One region of the Actinomadura miaoliensis genome, then DNA from elsewhere that is predicted to be linked to it. Evidence: predicted binding sites of a transcription regulator. Region 1 holds the regulator's gene; each other region holds the start of a gene.

Region 1 (9,545 bases):
CAGACCGCGCGGAACGGGTCGACGCCCGGCGTCCCCGGCGTGCCGCCCGGCACCCGCGTCCCGGACTCCTACGGCAGCGCTCCCGGCGACGACCCTTCGGCGTCCGTCTCCTCCACCCCGCCGACCGCCAGCGGCTCACCCGCGTGCGGTCCCGGCGACACCACGACGGACCGGCCGTCCGCCAGCGGCTCCCCCGCCCCGCAGCAGAGCGGCACGTGCTCGACCCCGCCGACGTCGCCGACCCCGCCCACGCAACCGCCGCCCACCACGCCGACGACGACGCCTCCCAGCGAGCCCACCGAGCAGCCGGAGGCACCGACGTCGAGCGAGCCCGCTCCCGCCTCTACCGACGCGCCCGCCGTGGCCCCAGAGTGATCTGACGGTCACCGAGCCGAGCGCTCACAATCCCACACTCCGCGATCCCTCCAGCCCGGGATCGGCTTCCGCATGCCCGGAAACACCCGCCATGCCTGCGCCATGCGCATGCCCTGACGGGCGGCCTACCAGCGGCCGGTGGCGGCCAGCAGGACGGCCGCGGCCGCCACGCCCGCGGTGGAGGTGCGCAGGACGGTCGGGCCCAGGCGGACCGGACGCGCCCCGGCGGCGGCGAACCGGTCGAGTTCCTCGGGGGCGATGCCGCCCTCCGGCCCGACGATCACCACGATGTCGCCGCTGCCGGGCGGCCGCAGCGCGCTGAGCGGCTCGCCGGCCTCCTCGTGCAGGACGACGGCGCAGGCAGCGGCGGCGACCCGGGCCTCGACGTCGGCGGTGGCGGCCAGCGGCGGCACCTCCGGCAGCCAGCTGCGGCGGGCCTGCTTGGCGGCCTCCCGGGCGGCGGTGCGCCAGCGTCCCAGGGCCTTGTCGCGTTTCTCCGGGCGCCACTGCGTGACGCAGCGGGCCGCGGCCCACGGGACGATCTCGTCCACGCCCGCCTCGGTCATCGTCTCCACGGCCAGCTCGCCCCGCTCGCCCTTGGGCAGGGCCTGGACGACCACCAGACGCGGCTCAGGGCGCTCGTGGCGGTGCCGCGTGAGCACGTCCAGGGTCAGCGACGCCCGGTCGGCGGCGGCCACCACGCACTCGGCCAGCAGCCCGGCGCCGTCGGTGAGGTCGACGCGCTCGCCGGGCCGCAGCCGGCGCACGGTGGCCGCGTGCCGGCCCTCCGGCCCGCCGAGCAGGACGCGGTCGCCCTCCAGCGCGGAGGACTCGGCCAGGAAGACCGGCGGAGACACGATTCCCGTTTCCTACTGGTTCCCGTTGGGCGGGGTTCCGTCCTACTGGTTGAACACGTCGCGCAGGCGTGAGAAGACGCTGCGCTGCCCGGGGGCGAACTTGCCGGGCGGACGCTCCTCGCCGCGCAGCTCGGCCAGGCGGCGCAGCAGCTCCTCCTGCTCGTCGTCGAGCTTGGACGGAGTCTCGACGTTGACGTGGATGAGCAGGTCGCCGCGGCCGCTCTCGTTCAGGTGCCGCACGCCCCGCCCGTACAGGGTGATGACCTGCCCGGACTGCGTGCCGGGCTTGATGTCGACCTCTTCGGCGCCGTCCAGCGTGTCGATGGTGACGCTGGTGCCGAGGGCCGCCGCGGTCATCGGGATCTGCACGGTGCAGTGCAGGTCGTCGCCCTCCCGCTCGAAGATCGGGTGCGGCTTCTCGACGATCTCCAGGAACAGGTCGCCGGGCGGGCCGCCGCCCGGGCCGACCTCGCCCTCCCCGGCCAGCTGGATGTGGATGCCGTTCTCCACGCCCGCCGGGATCTTGACCTTGACGGTGCGGCGGGTGCGGACCCGGCCGTCGCCCGAGCACTCCGGGCACGGGGTGCGGATCACGCTGCCGAAGCCGCCGCAGCGCGGGCACGGCCGCGAGGTCATCACCTGGCCGAGGAACGAGCGCTGCACCTGCTGCACCTCACCGCGGCCCATGCAGGTGTCGCAGGTCTCCGGGTGGGTGCCGGGCGCGCAGCCCGAGCCCTCGCAGGTGGTGCACACCACGGCGGTGTCGATCGTCAGCTCGCGCGTGGTGCCGAAGGCGGTCTCGGCCAGGTCCAGCTCGACGCGCAGCGTGGCGTTGCGGCCGCGCCGGGCGCGGGTGCGCGGGCCACGCGAGGTCGCCGTGCCGAAGAAGGCGTCCATGATGTCGCTGAACGGGAAGCCGGCGCCGCCGAACGGCCCGGCCCCGCCCGCGCCCGAACCCGCGGCCGCGAACGGGTCCACGCCCAGGTCGTACATCTCGCGCTTCTTGGGGTCGGAGAGCACCTCGTACGCCTGGGTGATCTCCTTGAACCGCTCCTGGGTCTCCGGATCGGGGTTGACGTCCGGATGCAGCTCGCGCGCGAGCCGCCGGTACGCCTTCTTGATCTCGTCCGGGCTCGCGTCGCGGCGGACCCCCAGGGTCGCGTAGTAGTCGTTGGCCACTTACGACCCCGCCAGGATCTGTCCAACGTAGCGTGCCACTGCCCGTACCGCTCCCATCGTGCTGGGGTAGTCCATGCGTGTCGGCCCGAGCACTCCGAGCCGAGCCAGGGTCCTGTCCCCGACGCCGTAGTCGGCCGCGACCACCGAGGTGAAGCGCAGCCCCTCGTCGGGGTTCTCCGTGCCGATCCGCACGGTAACAGAAGACGAGGACTCGCCGACCTCGCCGAGCAGGCGCATCAGCACCACCTGTTCCTCCAGGGCCTCCAGGACCTCGCGCAGGCTCTGCGAGAAGTCCACGGCCGCCAGGTTGGCGGCGCCGGCGAACACGATCTTCTCGTCGTGCTTCTCGACCAGCGTCTCCAGCAGCACCGACAGTACCGCCGCGGCGACCGGCCGGTCGTCCACCGCCACCTTCTCCGGGAGGTCGGCCACGGCGTTCGGCACCTCGCCGAGCCCGCAGCCGTCCAGGCAGGTGTTGAGCAACGCCCGCAGGTGCCCGACGGTGTCCTCGGAGACGTCGCGCGGCGTCTCGATGACCCGCTGCTCGACCCGGCCCGTGTTGGTGATCAGGACCAGCAGCAGCCGGTGCGAGGCCACCGGGACCAGTTCCACGTGCCGCACCGTCGAGCGGGTCAGCGACGGGTACTGCACCACGGCGACCTGGCGGGTCAGCTGGGCCAGCAGCCGTACCGTCCGGCCCACCACGTCGTCGAGGTCGTAGGCGCCGCTGAGGAACGTCTCGATGGCGCGCCGCTCGGCCGACGACAGCGGCTTGATCGTCGACAGCCGGTCGACGAACAGCCGGTAGCCCTTGTCGGTGGGCACCCGGCCCGCGCTGGTGTGGGGCTGGGTGATGTACCCCTGCTCCTCCAGCACGGCCATGTCGTTGCGGATCGTCGCCGGGGACACTCCGAGGTTGTGCCGGTCGGCCAGCGACTTGGACCCGACCGGCTCGTTGGTGGAGACGTAGTCCTCGACAATGGCGCGCAGGACCGCCAGCTTCCGGTCGTCGAGCACGTGGTCACCTCCCCTGCCCCCGTACTGGCACTCCATACTTCCGAGTGCCAAGTGTACGGCCCGGCGGGCACCGGCTGGAGTGCCTGGCGCGGCCGAAAGCAGCCCCGGGGCGTCCCCAGGGCCGTGCCCGTGGCCGGTCCCGGCCTCCCGGGGGGCGCGCCACGCCGAAGGACGTGCGCGAACGGTGCCGGGGCGAGCAGTGCGGTTAATGTGCGGATCCGTGCGGAGTAAGGACTACGGAAACGACGTCCTGGCAGGCGACTGGCGGCGGCCCCGCAAGGGTCAGATCCCCGAGATCCCGGCCGAACGCGACCTGGTGGTGGAGGACCCGGACAGCGGCTTCTGCGGCGCCGTGGTCGGCTGCGACAAGTTCGGCGTGACGCTGGAGGACCGGTTCGGCAAGCGCCGGGTGTTCCCGTTGGCCAAGGCGGGGTTCCTGCTGGACGGCAAGCCCGTCACGCTCGTCAGGCCGGCCCAGGCCCCGCAGGGACCGCGAGCCCCGGCGCGCTCCGCCTCCGGGTCCATCGCGGTGAGCGGCCTGCGCGCGCGTGTGGCCAAGGAGAGCCGCATCTACGTGGAGGGCGTGCACGACGCCGAGCTGGTGGAGAAGATCTGGGGCCACGACCTGCGGGTGGAGGGCGTGGTCGTGGAGTACCTGGAGGGCGTGGACGACCTGCCCGCCATCGTGGAGGAGTTCGCGCCCGGCCCGGAACGCCGCCTGGGCGTGCTCGTCGACCACCTGGTGGAGGGTTCCAAGGAGAGCCGGATCGCCGCGCGAGTGCGCTCCCCCCACGTTCTGGTGACCGGCCACCCGTTCGTCGACATCTGGCAGGCCGTCAAGCCCCGCGCCGTGGGAATCAGGGCCTGGCCGAACGTCCCGCGCGGCGTACCTTGGAAGGAAGGCGTGCTCGCTGCTCTGGGTTGGGGGGACGACGTGGGCGAGGGATGGCGGCGCATCCTCGGTTCCGTGAACTCCTATACGGACCTGGAACCTGAGCTGCTCGGGCGCGTCGAAGAAATCATCGACTTCGTAACGGCCCCCTAGCGCCTCAAAGGCCGTTCCGCGGCCTTGCCAGGCGTCCTTGCCCCCGATCCCTCGTCCCCACTTCCTTGTCCCAGCCCCGCAGCCCTCACCGCAGGCGACCACGAGGAGCAGGCCATGACGCACGGGCACCCCGGCCAGCCGGGATACGACCCGCCCAACCACGGGCAGCAGCCGGGCTACGGACAGCAGCCGGGCTACGGCCAGTCCCAGCCCGGATACGACCCCGGCTACGGACAGCAGCCCGGCTACGGCCAGGCCCCGGGGTACGGGCAGCCTGGGTACGGGCAGCCGGGATACGACGCGTACGGGCAGGCGCCCGGGTACGGCTCCTACGGCGGCCAGATGCAGCCGTACGGCGCCCCCGGATACGGCCCTGGGCAGACGACCTCGGACGAGCGGACGTGGGCGCTGCTGGGCCATCTGGGCCAGCTCGTCCTCGGTTTCATCGCGCCGCTGCTGGTCTACCTGATCAAGAAGGACGAGTCGCCCTTCCTGCGGCACCACGGCGCCCAGGGCCTGAACTTCGCGATCACCCAGACCGTCTACGTGATCATCAACATCGTGCTGATGTTCCTGATCATCGGGTTCTTCACGTTCCTCGCGCAGTTCATCGCGCAGATCGTGCTGCTGATCATGGCGGCCGTCGCCGGGAACCGCGGCGAGTGGTACCGCTTCCCCTCGTTCATGGCCTGGCCCATGATCCGCTGACGCGCACGCCGCGCCGAGCCGGGCCGGGCCGACGTCAGGCCGGTCGACGTGTCGGGCCGGTCGACGTGTCGGGCCGGTCGACGTGTCAGGTCAGGTCGCGGACGACGGCGTCGGCGAGCAGGCGGCCGCGCAGGGTCAGCACCGCGCGGCCGCGCCGGTAGGGCTCCGGCTCGATCAGCCCGTCGTCGATCATGCGGCGGACGGCCCCGTCGTCCAGGAGCTCGGCGGGACAGCCGTCGGCCAGCCGCAGCTCGAGCATGACGCGCTCGATACGCCGGTCGGTGTCGTCCAGGACTTCGCGTGCGTGCGCGGGGGTGACGCCCTCGGCCAGCCGCGCCGCGTAGGCGGCGGGGTGCTTGACGTTCCACCAGCGGGTGCCGCCCACGTGACTGTGCGCGCCGGGGCCCACGCCCCACCAGTCGGCGCCCGTCCAGTAGAGCATGTTGTGGCGGCAGCGGGCTTCGGAGGTCGCCGCCCAGTTGGAGATCTCGTACCAGCGCAGGCCGTTCGCGCTCAGCGTCTCCTCCGCGATGAGGTAGCGGTCGGCCATGGCGTCGTCGTCCGGCTGCTCCAGCCGCCCGCGCCGCACCTGCGCGGCCAGGCGGGTGCCCTCCTCGACGATGAGCGCGTAGGCCGAGACGTGGTCGGGCTCCGCGGCCAGCGCCGCTTCCAGAGACGCCCGCCAGTCGTCGTGGCTCTCCCCCGGCGTGCCGTAGATGAGGTCCAGGTTGACGTGTTCGAAGCCCGCCCTGCGGGCCCAGTCCACCACCTGGGGCACGCGCCCGGGCGTATGGGCGCGGTCCAGCACGGCCAGCACGTGCTCGCGCGCGCTCTGCATGCCATAGGAGACGCGGGTGAATCCGGCCTCGCGGAGCTTGCCCAGGTACGCCTCGTCCACCGACTCGGGATTGGCCTCGGTGGTGACCTCGGCGTCAGGGGCCAGCCCGAACTCGGCGTCGATGGCACCGAGAACGCGGCCCAGGTCGTCCGGGGCCAGCAGCGTCGGCGTGCCCCCGCCCACGAAGACGGTCGCCACGGGCAGTTCCGCGTCGCCGAGCACGCGGCGCGCCATCCGGATTTCGGCGATCGCCGTGTCCGCGTAGGAGTCACGGCTCGCCCCCGGGCCGAGTTCACCGGCGGTGTAGGTGTTGAAGTCGCAGTAGCCGCACCGCGTCACGCAGAACGGCACGTGCACGTAGAAGGCGAACGGCCGCGTCCCCAGCCCTTCCAGGGCGCGCGCGGGAAGCGCGCCGTCGGCGGGTACGGGGTCACCATCGGGCAAGGTAGCGGGCACCCCTCCAGTCTGCCGCTCCTCGCCTCATGCCGAGACCATCCCTGGGGTCACCGCCCAGCGAGCCTGGCACGCAGCCAGTCGGGCATGTGCTCCTCCGAGCGGGGGAAGTGTTCCAGGTCCACCGCGTAGGTGTCGGCGGTCAGCGGCGGGTTGAAGTCGGGTTCGCCGTCGTAGTCGAACTCGGCGCTGAACCGCCCGGACCGTTCCACCCGCAGGCGCGCGGTGAACCACGCGCCCTTGTCCTCGCGGTACATCAGCTGCCGCAGGTCGTCCATCTTGTCGCTGGCCTGCCCGGGCACCGTGGTGGGCCGGATGTTGCCGTCCGCGTCGACGACCTGCAGGGCCGAACTGTCGATGCTGACGGTGGCGCGGAACACGAACTCCATGTGCTCCCACCCGTCGGGGGCCGCCGACCGCAACGCCCGCACCGCCCCGTTCACCGTTTCCCGCTCCTCCGGAGACAACCTCACCTGCTCGGAGTGGGTCACGGCACAACCTCCCTTGTCGTCCCACGCCGCCCAGCGGCCGATCCCCTCGACCCTACCGACCCGCCACTGCCCGCCCTGGAATCACCACCGTGTCGCCCATCGGCCGCATGGGCACGGGCGCCGTCCGGGACACCTTGGGGGGATTCTGCGCATGTGGGGGTCGGGGTGGTGATCAGCGTGGATAGAGTCGGCCACGTGCGGAACCAGGGGGCGACGGGGTACGGCCGGGTGCCGGTACGGGTGCTGCTGCACGGGGAGCCCGCTGGATGGCGCTCGGTGGTCGTCGACAAGGACGGGGCGGAACAGCACGCCGACCTGGGCGGCCCGGGTGTCCTGTGGAGCGAGAACGGCCGCGACGACCCCGAACCCGCGTGGTGGGCGCGCCGGCTGGCCGAGACGGCGGCGGCGTTGCGCCGCCGCGTCGACGAGACGCTGACCGACCGCACGTTCGCCGAGCTGGGCGTCGAGGCCGAGGTCACCTGGTTCGCGGTGGACGAGCCGGTCGCCTGGGAGGGCCTGGTCACGCTGCGCGAACCCGACCCCGCGCGGTTCCCCGGCCGGGTGCCGCCGTTCGTGGTCACGCTGGAGCCGGGACGCGGCGCCCTGCTGCCGGGGGCCAGCCTGCTGTTCACCACCCTCGCGCAGGACGCCTGGACCACGCTGACCGCCGTGGCCGAACGCTGCCGCACCCCTTCGCCGGTCGCCTCGTTCGTGTGCGGCTGGGACGGCACGCGCACCGTGCGGGTGGGCCGAGGAAGCCTCTCGCTGTCGACCAGGCGCGGCCACGACGGCGTGGAGCGGATCGGCGAGATCCACGGCGAGCGCCGCCCGGGCTGGGGCGGCAACCCCGAGCTGCGCGTCCGTCTCGACGGCATCGACCTGCTGGACGAACCCGCACGCGACGTCGTGACGCTGTTCCGCGACCTCGGCCACGAGGTGGTGGCCAGGAGCGGCCTGCACGTCCTGCCTGCGCTGGGCCTGACGCTCTACCCGCCCGAGGGGACGGCCGAACGGTTCACCGCCGCCGCCCTTCGCGACCCGCTCGCCGGCGGCGACCACCACTGAGCCGGCCGGTCGCGGCCAGGGTGGCCGGCGGTGACGGCGGTAGGAATCGGCGGCGGGGGCTGCCGAGCGCGCCGGTCCGGGCGGCGGGGTGTCACACGACGGCGACGGCGTCGATCTCGACCAGGCGCCCGGGGGCCAGGCCGGCGACGACGTGGACGGTGATGGCCGGCGGCGGGTCGGCCGGGTCCCACATCTGCTGGAAGGCGGCCACGCCCTCGTCGAAGCTGTGGCCGTCCACCACGGCGATGGTCCAGTGCACGATATCGGCCAGGCTCGCCCCCTCGCTCTCCAGGATGGTGCGAAGGTTGCGGAGCGCCTGCAGGGCCTGTTCCGCGACCGTGGGGCCGACGACCCTGCCGTCGGCGTCGACGCCGTTCTGCCCGCCGATGTAGATCGTCTTCGTCGGCTGCTCGACCACGACGGCCTGGCTGAAGGCCCGGCTGCGATGCAGCCCCTCGGGGTTGATGTGACGTACGCCCATGTGTCGCCCTCCTCTGACGATGACACCGGTAATAGTGGTGTCGCGCGACACCAGTTATAGTGGTTTCATGCGTGCGAGCACAACCGGACGGGTCCTGCACGACCCCAAGGGAGGGTCGTTCCGCTTCGACGCCGGCGCGGTCTGCCTGGACTTCGCCCACACCGGCGGCGAGGGCCGCTACGCGGTGTTCGAGACCCTCCACCAGCCCGCCGACCTGGCCCGATGGCTGGCCGAGCCGCCGCTGTCCGCGGTCATGACGGTTCCCGTGACGGCCGGCGAGCTGACCGCGGCCAAGGTCCTGCGCCAGGCGGTCTGGGACGCGGCCCATGCCCGGGCGGCGCGCCGGCCGATACCCGCCCGAGCGGTGGCGACCATCAACCGGGCCGCGGCGGAGGCGCCGCTGGCCCCCGAACTCGCGGCCGACGGCACCACGGCGGGGTGGGCGGCGCCGGTACGGGCGACGCAGGCGCTGTCGACCCTGGCCAGGGAGATGATCGAACTGCTGTCCGGGCCGCTGGCCGAACGCATCCGCGAATGCGCCGGTGACAACTGTCCGCTGCTGTTCGTCGACACGTCCCGTCCCGGCGCGCGCCGCTGGTGCTCGATGGAGCGCTGCGGCAACCGCCACAAGCTGCGGGCTCTGCGCGCCCGGCGAGCGGCGGAGCCGTGACGCGGACCCAACTGCCGGTCTGCTCCGGCTACCGCGAGCCGCCGCGGCGGGCGGTGAACCGAGCGGGGTTTCGGAGCGTCAAAGGAGTCATACCGTTCGCCAACAGCCATTCGGAGAGGACTCCCGCCATGGCCTACGGGCCTCCGCCGTCCCCCGGCTACGGCCACCAGCCCATCCCGCCCGCCGCGACGCCGGGCCACCGCGGCCTTCCGCAGGGCCCCTCCGGCCACGACGACACGACGTGGGCGCTGATGGCCTACGTGGGCCAGTTCGTGGTCAGCGTGATCGCGCCGCTGGTCGTCTACGTCGGCAGGGGCCGCTCGCCGTTCGTCCGGTGGCACGCCGCGCAGGGGCTCAACATGGCCG
Region 2 (9,545 bases), on a different contig from region 1:
GCGGCCGCTCCCCCCACGCTGGGTTCGGCGCTGGCCGTCGTGTTCCGCGCCTACGCCCGCCGCTTCGACCGGGTGCGCTGGGGCGACAAGCGGCCCAGCTACTTCCGGTACGTCGACGCGCTGCGGCGGATGTACCCCGACGCCCAGTTCGTCCACGTGGTCCGCGACGGCCGCGACTGCGTGGCCTCGCTCAAGGAGATGCCCTGGTACAAGCAGGACATCAACCACGCCATCTGCGTCTGGCGGGAGGCGATCGACCAGGGCCGCCGGTACGCCGCCGAACTCGGCCCCGACGCCTACTACGAGCTGCAGTACGAGCGGCTCGTCGCCGACCCGGCCGACGAGCTGATGCGGCTGTGCGCGTTCCTCGGCGAGGAGTACGACCCCGCCATGACCGAGCCGAACAGGGTCGCGCGGCTGACCGTCCCGCCGCAGAAGAAGTGGCACCGCCGCACCCACGCCGCCGTCGACGGCGGCAGCGTGGGGTCCTGGACGCGGCGGCTGGAGCCGTGGGAGGTCGGCCTGGCCGAGGCGGCGTTCGGGGAACGGCTGGCCGAATACGGCTACGAGCCGAGCGGCGCGCCCCGTCCCACGCGCGGGCAGCTGGCCAGGCTCGCCAAGGTCAGCACCCACCGCCGCATGTCCCAGAGCAAGCAGCGGATGCGGGAGCGGTGGCGCACGCGCAGCGAGCCGAACCCGGTCGAGTCGCTCCTCACCACCGTGTGGACCGGACCCGCCCCGCTCATCGTCGAGCCCGCCTCGCCGTTCGGCGTGGTGCCCGCGCCGTCCCCCGTCCCGCTGGCCGAACGCCGCGCCGAACCGGCCCGCACAGGCCACCCGGGCATCTGACCACCGCCCGCCTCGCCGCTCTCGGCGTCGGCCGGGGCGGGGTCAGTCGAGGGCGGCCAGCTGGTCGGCGAACCAGCGGCGTGGGGGGAGCGCGGTGGCGGCGGCGGCCAGCCGGGCGCTGCGTTCGGCGCGGCGGTCGGGCGGCATCAGCAGCGCCTGGTGCAGCGCCTCGGCGGTCTGCGACACGTCGTAGGGGTTGACGACGAGCGCGTCGGCCGCCAGTTCGGCCGCCGCGCCCGCCTCCCGCGACAGCACCAGGGCGCAGCCGTGCTCCGACACCACCGGCCCCTCCTTGGCGACCAGGTTCATGCCGTCGCGGATCGGGTTGACCACCAGCACGTCGGCCATCCCGTAGGCGGCGAGCGAGCGCGGATAGTCGTCGTTGACCTGCAGGATCAGCGGATCCCAGGTCGCGGTGCCGTACTCGTCGACGATCTGCGCGGCCAGCCGCTGCACCGCCGCGGTGTACTCGCGGTACTCGGGCAGGTCGTGCCGGGACGGGTAGGCGAACGCCAGGTGCACCACGCGGCCGTGCCACTCGGGATGGTTGGCGAGCATCTCCCGGTAGGCGGCCAGGCCGCGCACGATGTTCTTGGACAGCTCGGTCCGGTCGATCCGCACGATGAGCCGCCGGTCGCCGACCTGCTCGCGCAGCGCCCGGCGGCGTTCGGCGACGTCCGGTTCGGCGGCGCGCGCCCGCAGTTGCTGCCCGTCGACGCCGAGCGCGTGCACGCCGACGCGGGTGACGTGGCCGGCGAAGGTCACCGTCCGGGCCGCGCGGTCGACCCGGGCGCCCGGCAGCAGCTGCTCGCAGCAGTCCAGGAACGCCGCGGCCCACCGTTCGGCGAGGAAACCGGCGTGGTCGGCGCCGAGGATGCCGTCCAGCACCGCCGCGCCGACGTCGTCGGGCAGCAGCCGGTAGTACTCGGGGGACGCCCACGGCGTGTGCGAGAAGTGCACGATCTTCAGGTCGGGGCGGCGGTCGCGCAGCATCCGCGGCGCCAGCGACAGGTGGTAGTCCTGCACCGCCGCCTTGGCGCCCGGGGCGGCGTCGCGGGCCAGGGCGTCGGCGAACGCCGCGTTGTAGGCCTCGTACGACTGCCAGTCGCGCCGTGCGCGCGCGTCGAAGTGCGGGACGCGGGGCGTGTCGTAGAGCAGGTGGTGGACGAACCACAGCGTGGAGTTGGCCACGGCGTTGTAGGCGCGGTGGAACGTCGCGGGCGGTATGTCGAGCATGCGCACGGCCGCCCCGCCCGTGTCGTGCCCGTCCAGGTCGAGCCTGCCCTCGGGGGCGCGACGCGCGGCCGAGCGGTCGGCCTCCCCGAGCGCCGCGCACACCCACAGCACGTCCGGCGGCGCGCAGCCGTCGTCCGGCTCGCGCCCGCCGCCCGTCACCGCGGCCAGCCCCGACACCAGGCCGCCCCCGCCGCGCCGCAGCGTCAGGGAGCCGTCGTCGGCGAGCGAGAACGACACCGGGCCGCGGTTCGACGCCACCAGCACTTGGCTCATAGGGGAAGCGTCTCAGTTCGTGAGCGCGCGCTTCAAAGAGACCCGCAGGAAGGCGTTTTCGGGCCGTCCCCAGACGGTGCAATGCCCGGTGTCACAGGGCCCCGGCGTGTATGTCGATCTTCTCCGGGTAAACGAGCGCGGCGTGAGCAGGGCCGAGACGACGAAAACCGTTCTGGTCGCGGGGACGGCGAACCTGTTGCTGGCGATCACCAAGCTGGTCGCGGGGGTGCTGGCGGGGTCCAGCGCCATGCTGGCCGAGGGCGCGCACTCGGTGGCCGACACCCTCAACCAGGCGTTCCTGCTGGCCTCGCTGCGGCGCAGCGCGCGCCCGCCGGACCGGCGGCACCCCTTCGGATACGGCAACGAGCGGTACTTCTGGTCGCTGCTGGCGGCGTTCGGGATCCTCGTCGCCGGGGCCGGCTACTCGATCTTCGAGGGCGTGCTGGCGATCGTCGGCCGGGAGCCGGGCGGCGAGCAGGTCTGGCTGGCCTTCACCGTGCTGGCCGTCGCGGCGGTGCTGGAGGGGACGTCCTGGCTGCGGGCCTTCACCCAGGCGCGCCGCGAGGCCCGCGGCACCGTGGTCGGCCATGTGCGCCGGACCCCCGACGTGACGTTCAAGGCGGCCCTCTTCGAGGACACCGCCGCGATGATCGGCCTGGCGTTCGCCGCGGCCGGGCTGACGCTGCGGGAGGCGACCGGCTCGCCGGTCTGGGACGGGATCGCCTCCATCCTCATCGGGCTGCTGCTGGTCGTGGTGGCGTTCGCGCTCGGCCGCGACAGCCGGCACCTGCTCATCGGGCAGGCCGCCGACCCCGCCGCGCAGCGCGAGATCCGCGCGGAGATCACCGCCGCGCCCGGGGTGGACGGCGTGGAGGAGCTGTTCACCATGCACTTCGGCCCGGAGGAGATCCTCGTGGCCGCCAAGGTGCACTTCTCCGACGCCATCAGCGCCGACGAGGCCGAGGACATCGCCGGGGACATCGACCGGCGGCTGCGCGAGCGGCTGCCCGCCGTCCGTCACGTCTTCCTCGACCCCACGCAGGAAGACGCCCCCCAGCGGGACTCCGCTCCGTCGATGGACCCGGCCCGGCGCGACCTCACCGGGTAGCCGTGACGGCCCGGCCCGGCTGCTGGGACGGCGCGTGGCGCGAGTGGCCCGGACCTGTCCGGCCGGGACGCGTGACGTGGCGAGGAGGTGGGTAATGTCTCACATTGCGAGACCCTCTTGTCCGGCAACCGGTCAGATCATGTAAAGTCGCGCATACGACGTGATACCGCTCATGCGGAACGTTCGGCGAACGAGCGTTCTCTCCGCGCGGACACACGCGACGGCGGCCGCCCCCGGCGGCCCGCACCACAACTGAAGAACGCTCATCCAGAGGGGTGGAGGGACCGGCCCTGTGAAGCCCCGGCAACCACCTGGTTCGTAAGCGCTCGCGATCCCGCGAGGCCGGCCAGGAAATGGTGCCAACTCCGGCCTGCGACCAAGGTGGCGCAGGAAAGATGGGGAGAAAGGCCTCGCCACATGGCTGTCACGCCTGCCGTCGATCTGGGACCCGCGACCGCCCTCACCTGCCGCGAATGCGGTCACACCCGCGAACTCGGCCCGCACTACGCGTGTGAGGAGTGTTTCGGCCCGCTGGAGATCTCCTACGACTTCGCCGGCGTCTCCCGCGCCGACATCGAGGCCGGGCCGCGCAACATCTGGCGCTACCGCGGGCTGCTGCCGGTGCCGGGCAACGTCGCCGACACCCCCAACACCGAGCCCGGCCTGACCCGCCTCGTCCGCGCCGACCAGCTCGCCGAGTCGCTGGGCCTGCGCCGCCTGTGGGTCAAGGACGACAGCGGCAACCCCACCCACTCGTTCAAGGACCGCGTGGTCGCGGTGGCGCTCGCCGCCGCCCGCGAGCTCGGCTTCAAGGTGCTGGCCTGCCCGTCCACCGGCAACCTGGCCAACGCGGTCGCGGCCGCCGCGGCCCGGGCGGGCATCCGCAGCGCGGTGTTCGTCCCGTCCGACCTGGAACGGCAGAAGATCCTCACCACGGCGGTGTACGGCGGCACGTTCGTCACCGTCGACGGCAACTACGACGACGTCAACCGGCTGGCCTCCGAGATCGCCGGAGAGCAGGACGACTGGGCCTTCGTCAACGTCAACGTGCGCCCCTACTACGCCGAGGGCTCCAAGACCCTCGGCTACGAGATCGCCGAGCAGCTCGGCTGGCGGCTGCCCGACCAGATCGTGGTCCCGGTCGCCTCCGGCTCCCAGCTCACCAAGATCGACAAGGCGTTCCAGGAGCTGATCAAGCTCGGCCTGGTCGAGGACAAGCCGTACCGGGTCTTCGGCGCCCAGGCCACCGGGTGCTCGCCGGTGGCGGCCGCGTTCAAGCAGGGCCACGACGTCGTCCGGCCGGTCAAGCCCGACACCATCGCCAAGTCGCTGGCCATCGGCAACCCCGCCGACGGCCCGTACGTGCTGGACGTGACGCGCCGCACCGGCGGCGCGGTCGAGGACGTCACCGACGAGCAGGTCGTCGAGGGCATCCGGCTGCTGGCCCGCACCGAGGGCATCTTCGGCGAGACCGCGGGCGGCGTCACCGTCGCGTCCCTGCGCAAGCTGGCCGAGTCCGGCGCCCTCGACCCCGAGGCCGAAACCGTGATCATCAACTCCGGGGACGGGCTGAAGACCCTGGACGCCGTCGCCCCCGTCGTCGCGCCGACCGCGAACATCGCCCCCTCCCTGGAGGCGTTCCGCGCCGCGGGCCTGGCCTGACCGGACGCCCGCCGCGGCCGCGCGTCTCTTCGGCGGCCGCGCATCCCGTCGTACGACCCGAGCACTTCGAGGAGCCAGCATGAGCACCGTGTCCGTTCGGATCCCGACGATCCTGCGGAGCTACACCGGCGGCGAGGCGGAGGTCAAGGCCGAGGGCGCCACGCTGCGCGCGGTCGTGGCCGACCTGGAGGCCAGCTACTCCGGCATCTCCGCCCGCATCCTGGACGACAACGGCAAGATCCGCCGCTTCGTCAACGTGTACGTGGGCGACGAGGACGTCCGGTTCGCCGAGGGCCTGGACACCCCGACCCCCGAGGGCGCGCAGATCTCCATCATCCCGGCCGTCGCCGGCGGCTGACGGCACCGACAACGGCCCGCGCCCGGCACTCGTCGGGCGCGGGCCGCTTTTTCCCGCGCGCGGGACAAAGCACGAAAACCGGCTTCCCGTTCGCCGCCATCGGGTACGGGCCCCTCATGGGCATAGCGGAGGACGTCGCGGGGACGGTGGAAAGTCATCCCATGGTCCGGAAGGTGAACCTGGTCGGCTCCCGGGCGCGCGGAAACGCCACCGAGTTGTCGGACTGGGACTTCCACGTCACCGTGGACGACTTCGCCGGGGTCGCCGCCGTCCTGCCGGGCATGGTCGCCCCGTACGGGCCGCTGGCCGCCCAATGGGACCCGCTCGGCGACTGCGCGAGTTATCTGCTGATCTTCCCCGGTCCCGTCAAGGTCGACCTGCTCTTCCCGGAGATGCCGCGCAGTTGGAACCCGCCGTGGCGGGTCGGCCCCGACACCCTTCCCGCGATCGACGCGCACTTCTGGGACTGGGCGTTGTCGCTGGCCGGCAAGCGCCGCCACGGAAAGTCCGACCGCGTCCGCGGCGAACTGCTGAAGATGACGCGATTCCTGCTGGGCCCACTCGGAGTGCAGACCGTCCCGCAATCCCTGGAGGACGCCGCGGCGCGTTTCGTACGGGCCCGCGACCGCCTGGAGTCGCGATATGGGCTGCGCATCTCCCGGCGCCTGGAGGAAGAGGTTCTGCCACTCCTGCGTACTCCCGAGACCGGCCATTACCGCCCGTCCGGCCTTCCCTCGTAAACGGCCGCGCTCCCCGACGGGCGCGGTTTCGCCATGCCTCTCGCGGGGCGGGCGCGGCTCTTCCCGCCTGCGTCGCCTGCGCGCGGAACACGGCCCCTCCCGGCGACGCGACCCGGGTCCGCGTTCAGCGAACGTTCCGCGAACGTGCCGCGACGAGCGGCGGACGGCCACCCGCGGCGGCGCCCGGCCCGCCCCCGACGCCGGATGCTTTCGCAGGTCAGGGGGTGTCCGGGCAGGTAAGGAGGGTACAGCCGGGGGGAAGGTCGGCCGCTTGCACTCGGACGGGTAGAGTGCTAAACACGTCGTTGGCACTCTACTGTGGAGAGTGACAATCCCACAGTGTGGGTCGGGGCGATGAGGCCATGCCTCCGGCGGCGGAATGGCAGCCGTCGGGCAGGTCGTCCGTCGCGGGCATCGGCTCGATCCGTAAGGCCACCCTGTTCCGGGAGGACTGGAGCCTATGGCTGCAAAGATGATCTCGTTCGACGAGGATGCCCGGCGCGGCCTCGAGCGCGGTATGAACCAGCTCGCGGACGCCGTCAAGGTCACCCTTGGCCCCAAGGGCCGCAACGTCGTGCTGGAGAAGAAGTGGGGCGCCCCCACGATCACCAACGACGGCGTGTCGATCGCCAAGGAGATCGAGCTGGAGGACCCCTGGGAGAAGATCGGCGCCGAGCTGGTCAAGGAGGTCGCCAAGAAGACCGACGACGTCGCCGGTGACGGCACCACGACCGCCACCGTGCTGGCCCAGGCGCTGGTACGCGAGGGCCTGCGCAACGTCGCGGCCGGTGCCAACCCGATGTCGCTCAAGCGCGGCATCGAGGCCGCGGTCGAGCGGGTCAGCGAGGAGCTGTCCAAGCTGGCCAAGGACGTCGAGACCAAGGAGCAGATCGCCTCCACCGCCTCCATCTCCGCGGGTGACACCCAGATCGGCGAGATGATCGCCGAGGCGATGGACAAGGTCGGCAAGGAAGGCGTCATCACCGTCGAGGAGAGCCAGACCTTCGGCCTGGAGCTGGAGCTCACCGAGGGTATGCGCTTCGACAAGGGCTACATCTCGCACTACTTCGTGACCGACCCCGAGCGGATGGAAGCGGTCCTGGAGGACCCGTACATCCTGATCGTCCAGGGGAAGGTGTCGGCCAACAAGGACCTGCTGCCGGTCCTGGAGTCGGTCATGCAGGCCGGCAAGCCGCTGCTGCTGATCGCCGAGGACGTCGAGGGCGAGGCCCTGGCCACCCTGATCGTCAACAAGATCCGCGGCATCTTCAAGTCGGTGGCGGTCAAGGCCCCCGGCTTCGGCGACCGCCGCAAGGCCATGCTGGGCGACATCGCCACCCTGACCGGCGGCCAGGTCATCAGCGAGGACGTCGGCCTGAAGCTGGAGAACACCACCGTCGACATGCTGGGCCGCGCCCGCAAGGTCGTCGTCTCCAAGGAGGAGACCACGATCGTCGACGGCGCCGGTGACGCCAACGAGATCGCGGGCCGGGTCAACCAGATCCGGGTCGAGATCGACAACACCGACTCCGACTACGACCGCGAGAAGCTGCAGGAGCGGCTGGCCAAGCTGGCCGGCGGCGTGGCGGTCATCAAGGCCGGCGCGGCCACCGAGGTCGAGCTGAAGGAGCGCAAGCACCGCATCGAGGACGCCGTCCGCAACGCGAAGGCGGCCGTCGAGGAGGGCATCGTCCCCGGCGGTGGCGTGGCGCTGCTGCAGGCGGGCGCCAAGGCGTTCGACAAGCTGGAGCTGAACGGCGACGAGGCCACCGGCGCCAACATCGTCAAGCGCGCGCTGGAGGAGCCGCTCAAGCAGATCGCGGTCAACGCCGGCCTCGAGGGCGGCGTCGTGGTCGAGAAGGTCCGCTCGATCGAGCCGGGCCAGGGCCTGAACGCCGCGACCGGCGACTACGTCAACATGTTCGAGGCGGGCATCATCGACCCGGCCAAGGTGACCCGGTCGGCGCTGCAGAACGCCTCGTCCATCGCGGCGCTGTTCCTGACCACCGAGGCCGTCATCGCCGAGAAGCCGGAGAAGGAGAAGGCCCCGGCGGGCATGCCCGACGGCGGCGGCATGGACTTCTGAGTCCGGCTCCGTACGACTCGGTACGCCTGGCAGAGGGGCGGTTCCCCACGGGACCGCCCCTCTTCGCGTGCGCGGGCCGCCCGGCACGGCCCGATTAGTCTTTCCGCGGGAGGTGGGACGGTGGCGGACGCCGAGCACGTGAACATCTGGATGCTGCCCGAACGTCCGGCCCGGGGGCCGCGGCCCGCCTACAGCAGGGCGCAGATCACCGAGGCGGCCGTCCGGATCGCCGACGCCGAGGGACTGGACGCGGCCTCCATGCGCAGGATCGCCGCCGAGATCGGCGCGGGCGCCATGTCGCTGTACCGGTACGTCCCGAGCCGCACCGACCTGATCGAGCTGATGATCGACCACGCCCTCGGCGAGATGGACCTGCCGGAACATCCCTCGGGCGACTGGCGCGCCGACGTCACCCTGCTGGCCGGGCGGCAGCGGGCCATGCTGCTGCGTCATCCCTGGATGCTGGGGCTGCGGCGACGTCCCGGATTCGGGCCCAACCAGCTGCGCCTGATCGAGTTCGGCTGCCGCGCGCTGGACTTCGGCCAGCCCATCGACGACATCCTCGCCGCGTACGCGATGCTCAACGGCTACGTCGAGCAGGCCGTCGCGGAGCAGCTGACCTGGATCGAGGAGCAGCGCCGCACCGGCCTGAGCCGCGAGGACGTGATGGTGCGCAATTCCGCCTACGTCCGCCAGATCCTGGCCAGCGGCGAGTACCCGATGTTCATTCGCATCATCCGCGACGCCGTCCAGCCGCACATGGACGACGACCGGCGCTTCCACTACGGGCTCGACCGCGTCATGGCCTGCATGGCCGCGATCCTCCCCACCGACAACACCACAGGAGCCCCCGCCGACACCCCAGGGGAAAGCACCCGCCCCCCGGACACGGGACCCGACTGAGTTCGAGCGGGGCCGTCCGGCCGGGGACCGGCGGGGGGTGTGGAAGCGGGCGGGGGAGGGCACGTGCTCAGGGGCCGCATTCGGGCCATTGGCACGGTTGAGGTCGCCGGCGCGTTGTCAGGGTGAGGCATTGATGCGTTGACGCGGTCAGACCGGACGCCTTCGGGAGGTGTGGAATGACGGACGCGTTCGGCACGATGCGCCACGTGTACGGTCTCTTCGGCGCGTCCATCCTGCGTGTCGAGCAGCCCAGGCGGCTGCCCGCCGCCAAGTCCCAGTACAGGATCTTCGACGGGCCCGGGACGCTGGTCGCCGAGGCGGAGGAGGAGA
Region 3 (9,545 bases), on a different contig from region 1:
CGGTAGGGCACCTGCCCCTCCACGCCCTCGGGGATCAGCTTCTCCTCGGCGCTCACGTCGGCCTGCGCGTAGCGGTCCTTGGAGAACGAGCCGCCGCGCTCGCGGTTGCGCATGGCGCCCAGCGAGCCCATGCCGCGGTACGACTTGTACTGCTTGCCGTGGACGAAGATCAGCTCACCGGGCGACTCCTCCACCCCGGCCAGCAGGCTGCCCAGCATCACCGTGTCGGCCCCGGCCACCAGGGCCTTGGCGATGTCGCCGGAGTACTGCAGCCCGCCGTCGCCGATCACCGGCACCCCGGCCTCGCGGGCCGCCCGCGACGCCTCCATGATCGCGGTGATCTGCGGGACGCCGACCCCGGCGACCACGCGGGTGGTGCAGATGGAGCCCGGGCCCACGCCGACCTTGACCGCGTCCGCGCCCGCCTCCACCAGCGCCTTCGCCCCCGCGTAGGTGGCCACGTTGCCGCCGACCACCTCCACCCGGGCGTTCGCCTTGATCTTGGCGATGGTGTCGGCGACGCCCTTGGAGTGGCCGTGCGCGGTGTCCACGATGATGACGTCGGTGCCCGCCTCGACCAGCGCCTGCGCCCGGCGCACCGCGTCCTCGCCGACCCCGACCGCGGCGGCCACCAGCAGCCGTCCGTCGGCGTCCTTGGTGGCCTGCGGGTACTGCTCGCTCTTGGTGAAGTCCTTGACGGTGATCAGCCCGCGCAGCCGCCCGTCGGCGTCGGTCAGCGGCAGCTTCTCGATCTTGTTGGTGGCCAGCAGCCGGAACGCCTCCTCCCGGGAGACGTCCACCGGCGCGGTGACCAGCGGCATCGGGGTCATCACCTCGCGGACCGGACGGGAGTGGTCGGTCTCGAAGCGCATGTCCCGGTTGGTCACGATGCCGACGAGCACGCCCCGCACATCGGTGACCGGCACCCCGGAGATCCGGTAGCGGGCGCACAGCTCCTCCACCTCGGCCAGGGTGGCGTCCGGCAGGCAGGTCACCGGATTGGTGATCATCCCGGCCTCGGACCGCTTGACCCGGTCGGCCTCGGCGGCCTGGTCCTCCACGGACATGTTGCGGTGCAGCACGCCGATGCCGCCCTGGCGGGCCATGGCCACGGCGGTGCGCGCCTCGGTGACGGTGTCCATGGCCGCCGACACCAGCGGGATGCGCAGCGACACATTGCGGGTCAGGCGGGTGGTGGTGTCGGCCTCGCCCGGCTGCAGGTCCGAGTATCCCGGCAGCAGGAGCACGTCGTCGAAGGTCAGCCCCTCGGGCAGGAGCTGGGTGACCTGGGGCTGCGGTACGGCGGCCTCGGCTTCGGGGTTCATCGGTGTCGCGGCGCCGACTCCGCCGGACGCGATGCCGTCGGGGACGGTGCGCCGTCGGACGGAACGGGGAACGCCGCTTCCCTCCTTCCGGATGGTGTGGGCGCGTGTCCATCGGCCCGTGCGGGCCTGGGGGCGACGCCGCCGGGCGTGGGCGGCCTCCGGCCCGGGTCGCCGGGGCTCCACTCCATCGTAGGGCGTGCACCCGGAGCGGGGACGGCGCTTCGCGCCGCAGGTCACGTGGCCTTGGTGACATTGAACGGCGGTCGCGTCCCCGCAATTCCCGATCACGGAACGTGAAAGCTCGATCATTCTTCGCGCCCGGACGAGATCGGGGCTCCCGTTCGCCCGCCTCGTCGCAGTAGCGTGGAGGGGTGCACGACGATGCCCCGCTCGACCCGTTCGCCGGCGACCCGGAGGACCCGGCCGCCTCGCTCGGCGACCCCGGGGAGGACGCCGCTCCGCTCAGTGTGGCGGAGCGGGAGGACGTGCTGGCCGACCTCGCCGACCTGGAGGTCTTCCGGGCGCTCCTGGAGCCGCTGGGGGTGCGCGGCCTGACCGTCGACTGCGGCGACTGCGGCAAGCTGCACTACATCGACTGGGACCTGCTGCACGGCAACCTGCGCCACCTGCTCGACGAGGGCACCCCGCGGGTGCACGAGCCCGCCCTGGCGCCCGACCCGGTCGACTACGTCTCCTGGGAGTACGCCCGGGGCTACGTCGACGGCGTCATCGACAGCGAAGAAGGCCGCGACACCGATTAGCACCCGGCGGCAGGGGCGGGCGGCGTGCCCGGCGTGTCCATCCGGCTCTGCGTGTCCATCCGGCTCTGGCGTCCTGCGGGTCAGGGTTGTTCGCGCCGCGGATCGTCCCGGTCGCCTCTGGCGCCCTTCTCGTGCTCGCCGACCGGCTTGCCCTTCTCGCCTAGCTTGCCCTTCTCATCCCGCTCGCCGGTGAAGACGCGCGGCTCGAAACCGGAGCGGGAGCGCTCGACGGGCCTGGGGATCCACCGGCGGAACTCGTCGATGCGGCGCCGGAACTCGTCCTCGGCCGGGCGGGCCGGCCACGGCAGCCCGGCTGGAGGCGTGACGCCCGGCCGGGTCGGCTGGACGAGCGTGCCGTCCGGGGCGCCCGGCGACGGCGAGGGCGACGGCGATCTCGACGGGGCCGGCGACTGCTCGTCCCGGCCGGTGTCCCGGTCGGCCTCGCGCCCACCGCGCTCGGCGGGTTTCCGGGACGGCGCCGGCGACGTGGGCTTACGCGGCACGCCCCGCGCCCGTCCCGCGTCCGTGACGGGCCCGGTCGCGGGAGGCGGCGCCACCGGGCGCAGCGTCTGCCGCTGGGCGTTGGCGGACGGGTCGTCCGCCGGCCGCGTGATCTGCTTGCCGGGGGGAGCGTCGTGCGCGGACCGCCTGGTCAGATCGCCGCCCGCGGCGGCCACCCCGCCCGACGCCAGCACCGCGCCCGCCACCCCGAGCGCCACGATCGTGCGGCGCCCGCGCCGGCGCGGGCCGGGCGGCGGCTCGGGGCCGGGGCACCGGTCTGGCCCGGGCTCTGCGACGTCGGCGACCAGCGCCCGCAGCAGGTGCACCGCCGGATCGGACTCCGCGCCCGCGGCCCGCAGCCGCTCGTCCAGCTCGGCCTCGGCGTCGCCGGAGCTCCCGGCCTCGTCCGGGTCCGGTAGCGCACCGGCGGGCTGGGGCTCGGCGGAGGCGGCGGGCTCAGTGGCGGGCGCAAAGGACGCAGCGTGCCGTGCCAGCGCCTCGAAGACGGCGTCGCTGCGGCGCACCGCACCCAGATCGCCGGTCGGGGCCTCGGACGCGGGGGCATCGCCGCGGCTGGAAGGTTCGACCGGATCCGGGGCGCCCGTGCTGCGCTCCGTCAAGCGATCGACTCCTCTCTGGCCATCGCCCGAAGCCGGGCCAGAGCCCGGTGCTGCGCGACCCGTACCGCCCCCGCGGACATGCCCAGTACATTACCGGTCTCCTCCGCCGACAGACCCGCAACCACTCGCAGAAGCACCAGCTCACGCTGATGGTCGGGGAGACGGGTGAGCAGGTCGCGGGCGCGCTGGGCCTCGATGTAGCGCACCACCGTCTCCTCGGGGCCGGGCCGGTCGTCGGGACCGTCCGGCAGGTCCTCGGTCGGCACGGCCGCCCGGACCGCGCTGCGCATCGCGTCGGCGATCTTGTGCGCGGCGATGCCGAAGACGAACGACGCGAACGGCCGCCCCATGTCGCGGTAGCGCGGCAGCGCCGACAGCACCGCGATGCAGACCTCCTGGGCCACGTCGTCGGCGATGTGGTACTGCCCGGACACGCGGCCCAGCCGGGCCCGGCAGTACCGGACCACCATGGGACGCACCTGGCCGATCAGCACCTCGATCGCGCCCGGGTCGCCCTGCACGGCCAGGGTCGTCAGCTCCTTGAGGTCCCCTTCCTCGGCCCGTCCGCCTTCCGGCGACACCGCGCGCAACTGCCGTCGGCGGCCGGTGTCGGGGGGCACCGGCGGGGCCGGGCCTCCCGAGGGTTCGGTAGCGCGCGCGGTCGTGGTCCCGGCGAAGCATCCCTCGGTCACGTAGAGCATGATGCCCAGCGCGCTCCGACCTGTCTCCACTGTGCAAGACAACGGAATGGTCACAGTGCGGCCGTGCGGCGCTCTTTCACCACACTGCGCGTCCACGTCGACGCGCAAAGTGACAACGAGACGGACGAAAAGAGCCCCCGCCGGTCGACCGGCGGGGGCTCTGTGACGCGACCGGAGCGGTCAGTGGCCGTGGCCGTGACCGTGGCCGTGCCCGCCGGCGGCCTCCTCGGCCTCCTCGGGCTTGTCGACCACGAGGGCCTCGGTGGTCAGCAGCATGCCCGCGATGGACGCGGCGTTGCTGACCGCCGACCGGGTCACCTTGACCGGGTCGATGACGCCCTGGGCGATCAGGTCGCCGTACTCGTCGGTGGCGGCGTTGTAGCCGTGGCCGGCCTTCAGCTCCTGCACCTTGGAGACGACGACGTAGCCCTCCTTGCCGGCGTTCTCGGCGATCCAGCGCAGCGGCTCGACCAGCGCGCGGCGTACCGCCTCGGCGCCGGTGGCCTCGTCGCCGGACAGGCCGAGGGCCTCGAAGCCCTCCTTGGCCACGTGCACCAGCGCCGAGCCGCCGCCGGAGACGATGCCCTCCTCGATGGCCGCGCGGGTCGCCGAGATGGCGTCCTCGAGGCGGTGCTTCTTCTCCTTGAGCTCCACCTCGGTGGCCGCGCCGACGCGCAGCACGCACACGCCGCCGGACAGCTTGGCGAGGCGCTCCTGCAGCTTCTCGCGGTCCCAGTCGGAGTCGCTGCGCTCGATCTCGACCTTGATCTGGCGGACGCGGTCCTCGATGTCGGCGGCGTCGCCGGCGCCGTCCACGATGGTGGTGGCGTCCTTGGTGACCGTGATCCGGCGGGCCCGGCCGAGGTCCTCGACGCCCAGGTTCTCCAGCTTGAGGCCGAGGGCCTCGCTGACCACCTGGCCGCCGGTGAGGATGGCCATGTCGGCGAGCATCGCCTTGCGGCGGTCGCCGAAGCCGGGGGCCTTGACCGCGACCGAGGAGAAGGTGCCGCGGATCTTGTTGGCGACCAGCAGGGCCAGCGCCTCGCCCTCGACGTCCTCGGCCACCACCAGCAGCGGCTTCTTGGTCTGGGCGACCTTCTCGGCCAGCGGCAGGAACTCCGTCACGTTGGAGATCTTGCCGTCCACGATCAGCACGTAGGCGTCCTCCAGGACGGCCTCCATGCGCTCGGGGTCGGTCACCATGTGCGGCGACAGGTAGCCCTTGTCGAACTGGAGCCCCTCGGTGAACTCCAGCTCCAGGCCCATGGTGTGGGCCTCCTCGACGGTGATCACGCCGTCCTTGCCGACCTTCTCGAACGCCTCGGCGATCAGCTCGCCGATGCCGGCGTCCTGGGCGGAGATGGTCGCGACGTGCGCGATCTCGCTCTTCTCCTCGACCTCGCGGGCGACCTTGAGCAGCTGGTCGGACACGTGCCGGGCGGCCGCGTCGATGCCCCGCTTGAGGCTCAGCGGCGAGGCGCCCGCGGCCACGTTGCGCAGGCCCTCGCGGACCAGCGCCTGGGCCAGCACCGTGGCGGTGGTGGTGCCGTCACCGGCGATGTCGTTGGTCTTGGTGGCCACCTCCTTGGCCAGCTGGGCCCCCAGGTTCTCGTAGGGGTCCTCCAGCTCGACCTCGCGGGCGATGGTCACACCGTCGTTGGTGATGGTCGGCGCGCCGAACTTCTTGTCGATGACCACGTTGCGGCCGCGCGGGCCGATGGTCACCTTGACGGCGTTGGCGAGGCGGTCGACGCCGCGCTCAAGAGCCCGGCGCGCGTCCTCCTCGAACTCCAGGATCTTCGCCATGCGAAAACAATCTCCCTTCGCGCGAACCGCCCCGGCCCGCCCCTGCTAACGGGCCGGACCGGGGCGGTGCGTCACTGCTCGGACGCCTTACTTCTCGACGATCGCGAGGACGTCACGCGCCGAGAGCACGAGGTACTCCTCGTTGTTGTACTTGACCTCGGTGCCGCCGTACTTGCTGTAGAGCACGACGTCGCCGACCTTCACGTCGAGCGGCACCCGCTCGCCCTTGTCGTCGACGCGACCCGGGCCCACGGCCAGGACGGTGCCCTCCTGGGGCTTCTCCTTGGCGGTGTCGGGAATGACCAGGCCCGACGCGGTGGTGGTCTCGGCCTCAAGCGGCTGGACGACGATGCGGTCCTCAAGCGGCTTGAGAGCAACCTTGGTGGCGGTCGTCACGATCTGACCTCCCCTTCGGTGGTGTCCTCGGCCGGCTTGGAAAGGCCGGCCGCACATGTGGCAGAAGAGGCGACCCCGGACCGGCCTGCCGTCGCGGGTGCCAGACCGACCTCGTCGCTTATTGGCACTCTCACATTGAGAGTGCCAGTCATGGAGACTATGCCGTGGCCGGGAAGGCGTCAACACGAACACGTGCGCACCCCCCGGCCCTGGCACCGCTACCGTCCGGGGTATGGACATCGAGGCGTTCCGGGCCCTTCCGGGCCCCGCGGGCCGCGCCGTGCTCGCGGCGGCCGCCGAGGCGGACCTGAGCGAGAACGCCCTGCTCAGCACGGCCGCGCGCCTACGTGAACGCTACCCCGCCGATCTCGTCGCCGCCGCCTTGACCCAGGCCCGGCTGCGCGTGCGCGCCCGAGCCAAGTTCGGTCCGGACGCCGACCGCATGTACTTCACCCCCGACGGCCTGGAGCAGGCCACCCGCGCCCGGGTGGCCGCCCACCGCGCCCGCCGCTTCGCCGCGTACCTGGACGGCCGGCAGGGCGGGGTGGTGCTGGAGATGGGGTGCGGGATCGGGGCGGACCTCATCGCCCGGGCGCGGCAGGGGTGTCGTGGTGAGGGCGTGGAGCGGGACGCGCTGACGGCGGCGGTGGCGCGGGCGAACGTCGAGGCGCTGGGGCTGGCGGACCTCGCGTCCGTCCGCGAGGGCGACGCCACCCAGGAGGATCCCGCCGGGTACGCGGCGGTCTTCGCCGACCCGGGGCGGCGCACCGGCCGAGGGCGCGTGTTCGATCCCCGGGCGTACGAGCCGCCGCTCGACACCGTCCTGGAACTGGCCGCGCGTGCGCCCGCCGGGTGCGTCAAGGTGGCGCCGGGCATCCCGCACGAGGCGATCCCGGACGGCGCGGAGGCCGAGTGGGTCTCCGTCGGCGGGGACGTCAAGGAGGCCGCGCTGTGGCTGGGCGGGCTGGCCGGGACGGCGGGCCGTCGCGCGACGGTGATCCGGTCGGACGACCCGGACGCCCCCACCGCGACCCTCACGCCCGACCCCGGCCTGGACGCGCCGGACGTGCGCGCGTGGGGGCGTTATCTGTACGAGCCGGACGGCGCGGTGATCCGCGCGCACCTGGTCGCCGAGGTGGCCGCGCAGGTGGGCGGCGGCCTGGCCGACCCGCGCATCGCCTACGTCACCGCCGACACGGCCGTGGCGACGCCGTTCGCGGCGGCCTACGAGATCGAGGACGTGCTGCCGTTCTCTGTCAAGCGGCTGCGCGGCGAGCTGCGCCGCCGGGACGTGGGCATACTGACGATCAAGAAACGCGGTTCGGCGGTGGACGTGGACCGCCTGCGCCGCGACCTCGGGTTCACCTCCAGGGCGCGCAGGGGCGGCGGGAGAGAGTCGACCGTCGTGCTCACCCGCGTGGGCCGGGCACCGGTCGCGCTGCTCGCCCGCCCGGTCGCCGCCGCGCCGCCGGCCACGGCGTGATCGGAAAGCGGCCGCCGTCGCGGCCGACCGGCCTCCGCCGCGCGCCGGAGAATCGGCGAAGATCTCCACGCCGCTGAATGACCCCAAGCGGATCCGGGAGACGCGCCAGCGCACAGCAAATGTTGCACACATTGCGGCATTGCGTTCGCTAAGGATTGCGCCGATCCCGGACCGCGCCTATGACACTCGGAATCGCGGGCGGCCGAGAGAAAGGCGAGGGCCGGGCGGCACCCGGAATTGACGGGCGAGGGGGCGGCCCGGCGCGCCGGTCCGCGCCGCGTCCGCCGGACCGGCAGACTGTGCGCCCACAGGCCGGTAGGCCCTGCGCCGCGGCGTCCGCGACACCAGCCCGCCCGGCTCGCCCGCGAACCGTCGGAAATGCCCATGCCCAGGATGATCGCCCCCTTTCCGGCCACTCGGAAAAGCAAGTGCATTCCACAGAACTCGCAATGTTTCCTGTTCGCTTTATCGCGGCGCCGCGCAACCACTACAGTGAGGCGTTCACGATTCAATGCCGCACGCCATTTCGTCGCGTCGGCACACGAAGGAGCATCGGGTGGAAACGAATCACAACTTCCTGCAGACGGGGGGTCAACCGGTCTCGGATCGGATGCGGGAGTTGCTCGCCCGTGCGGCGCAGGACCACGTCTACGAACAGCGCTCACAGGGTCAGGTCCTGGACGAGATCCGCCAGCGGCTGGAAGGGATGGAATGGCTGCTGCGCGAGGTCCGGGAACGGGAGCTGGGCGGGCTGACCGGGCAGCTCGACGGAGTCCGGGGGCAGGTCGAGGAGCTGGCGGGCAAGCCGCCGGAGTGGGCCGAGGGCCTGGCCGAGCACATCGAGGCGGTGGGCGAGCGGGTCAAGCCGGTGGCCGAGCTGCCCGCGCTGTGGGCCGACGTGGGCGTCGTCGCCGAGAACGTCGACGAGGGGCTGACCCGGCTGCAGGCGGTGCTCGACTCCGCGCAGCACATCAACGACGCCACCCAGCAGGCGTCGCAGCGCATGGAGGAGATGACCAAGCGGCTGGACAAGCTGCAGGGCAGCATGGAGGCGGCCTCCGTCCGGTTCAACCGGCTGGACAAGTCCCTGGCCGAGCTCGGTCACCGGGCCGAGAAGCTGGAGCACTCGATCAACGGGATCACCGCCCGGGTCGACCAGTCGCTCGGTGAGATGGCCGACCGGGTGGAGCAGGGGCTGGAGGCGGTCAACGGCAGGGTCGAGGGCGTCGGCGGGCGGCTGGACGGCCTGGACGGACGGCTGGACGGGCTCGATGGCCGACTCGAGGGGCTGTCGGGCAAGCTGGACGGCCTGGACGGGCGGTTCGAGGGCATCGACGACCGGATCGGCTCGCTGGGCGAGCGGCTGGACCGGCTGCCGGCCACCCTGGAGGTCGGCGAGCTGCACCGCAAGCTGGCCGAGCTGGCGCAGCGGCCGGTGATCGACCACGGCGACCGGTTCGACGCGCTGGAGAAGCACCTCGCCGACGCGGTCCACCCGCTGATCGAGGAGCTGCGCGCCCGGCCCGACCGCGACGAGGTCAAGGCCACCATGGCGCAGATCGCCGAGACCGCCTACAGCGACGTTGCCAAGCGCATGGACGAGTTCTCCCGCCGGTTCGAGGGCCTGCACGAGGACGTCCGCAAGCGCATCGAGGGCATCCACGAGGAGGTCACCCGCAAGGTCGACGGCGCGCTGGAGGAGTTCACCACGCAGGTCGACATCGTCTCGCGCCGGGTCGAGTCGGTGCACGTGGACGTCACCAAGCAGGTCGAGTCGGTGCACACCGAGATGGCCCGGCAGGTGGGCGGCGTGCACGAGGACATGACCAAGCGGATCGAGGACGTCCACGAGGACGTGACCAAGCAGGTCGACGTCATCCACCAGGACGTCACCCGGCGGGTCGGCGGCCTGCAGGACGCGTTCGCCAAGCGCGTCGACGGCTGGCAGGAGG

What was found. Region 1 encodes HrcA, which represses chaperone genes, less so after heat shock. Its sites were predicted from a motif close to TTGGCACTCTCNNNNNGAGAGTGCCAA; they were not measured.
Region 2: a site for HrcA is predicted at 6,532-6,558, ahead of groL (chaperonin GroEL). Genes of this name have one in related genera too.
Region 3: a site for HrcA is predicted at 6,232-6,258, ahead of groES (co-chaperone GroES). Genes of this name have one in related genera too.

What each region holds. Positions count from the first base shown of each region.
Region 1 covers NZ_BAAAZG010000026.1:50,874-60,418, reverse strand. The annotation lists gene ABD811_RS20710 (hypothetical protein) at 1-375, shown strand, start outside; gene ABD811_RS20705 (16S rRNA (uracil(1498)-N(3))-methyltransferase) at 501-1,232, opposite strand; gene dnaJ (molecular chaperone DnaJ) at 1,275-2,411, opposite strand; gene hrcA (heat-inducible transcriptional repressor HrcA) at 2,412-3,428, opposite strand; gene ABD811_RS20690 (DUF3097 domain-containing protein) at 3,637-4,473, shown strand; gene ABD811_RS20685 (DUF4870 domain-containing protein) at 4,588-5,181, shown strand; gene hemW (radical SAM family heme chaperone HemW) at 5,267-6,475, opposite strand; gene ABD811_RS20675 (antitoxin YezG family protein) at 6,523-6,963, opposite strand; gene ABD811_RS20670 (hypothetical protein) at 7,159-8,028, shown strand; gene ABD811_RS20665 (RidA family protein) at 8,120-8,509, opposite strand; gene ABD811_RS20660 (CGNR zinc finger domain-containing protein) at 8,577-9,179, shown strand; gene ABD811_RS20655 (DUF4870 domain-containing protein) at 9,308-9,545, shown strand, end outside.
Region 2 covers NZ_BAAAZG010000007.1:2,209-11,753, reverse strand. The annotation lists gene ABD811_RS08755 (sulfotransferase family protein) at 1-849, shown strand, start outside; gene ABD811_RS08750 (alpha,alpha-trehalose-phosphate synthase (UDP-forming)) at 892-2,358, opposite strand; gene ABD811_RS08745 (cation diffusion facilitator family transporter) at 2,501-3,466, shown strand; SAM riboswitch class I at 3,727-3,868, shown strand; gene thrC (threonine synthase) at 3,884-5,128, shown strand; gene ABD811_RS08735 (MoaD/ThiS family protein) at 5,208-5,486, shown strand; gene ABD811_RS08730 (nucleotidyltransferase domain-containing protein) at 5,648-6,226, shown strand; gene groL (chaperonin GroEL) at 6,687-8,312, shown strand; gene ABD811_RS08720 (TetR/AcrR family transcriptional regulator) at 8,433-9,215, shown strand; gene ABD811_RS08715 (LURP-one-related family protein) at 9,392-9,545, shown strand, end outside.
Region 3 covers NZ_BAAAZG010000019.1:75,867-85,411, reverse strand. The annotation lists gene guaB (IMP dehydrogenase) at 1-1,325, opposite strand, end outside; gene ABD811_RS16390 (DUF5319 domain-containing protein) at 1,697-2,086, shown strand; gene ABD811_RS16385 (hypothetical protein) at 2,167-3,207, opposite strand; gene ABD811_RS16380 (sigma-70 family RNA polymerase sigma factor) at 3,204-3,797, opposite strand; gene groL (chaperonin GroEL) at 4,089-5,714, opposite strand; gene groES (co-chaperone GroES) at 5,802-6,110, opposite strand; gene ABD811_RS16365 (class I SAM-dependent methyltransferase) at 6,343-7,593, shown strand; gene ABD811_RS16360 (hypothetical protein) at 8,150-9,545, shown strand, end outside.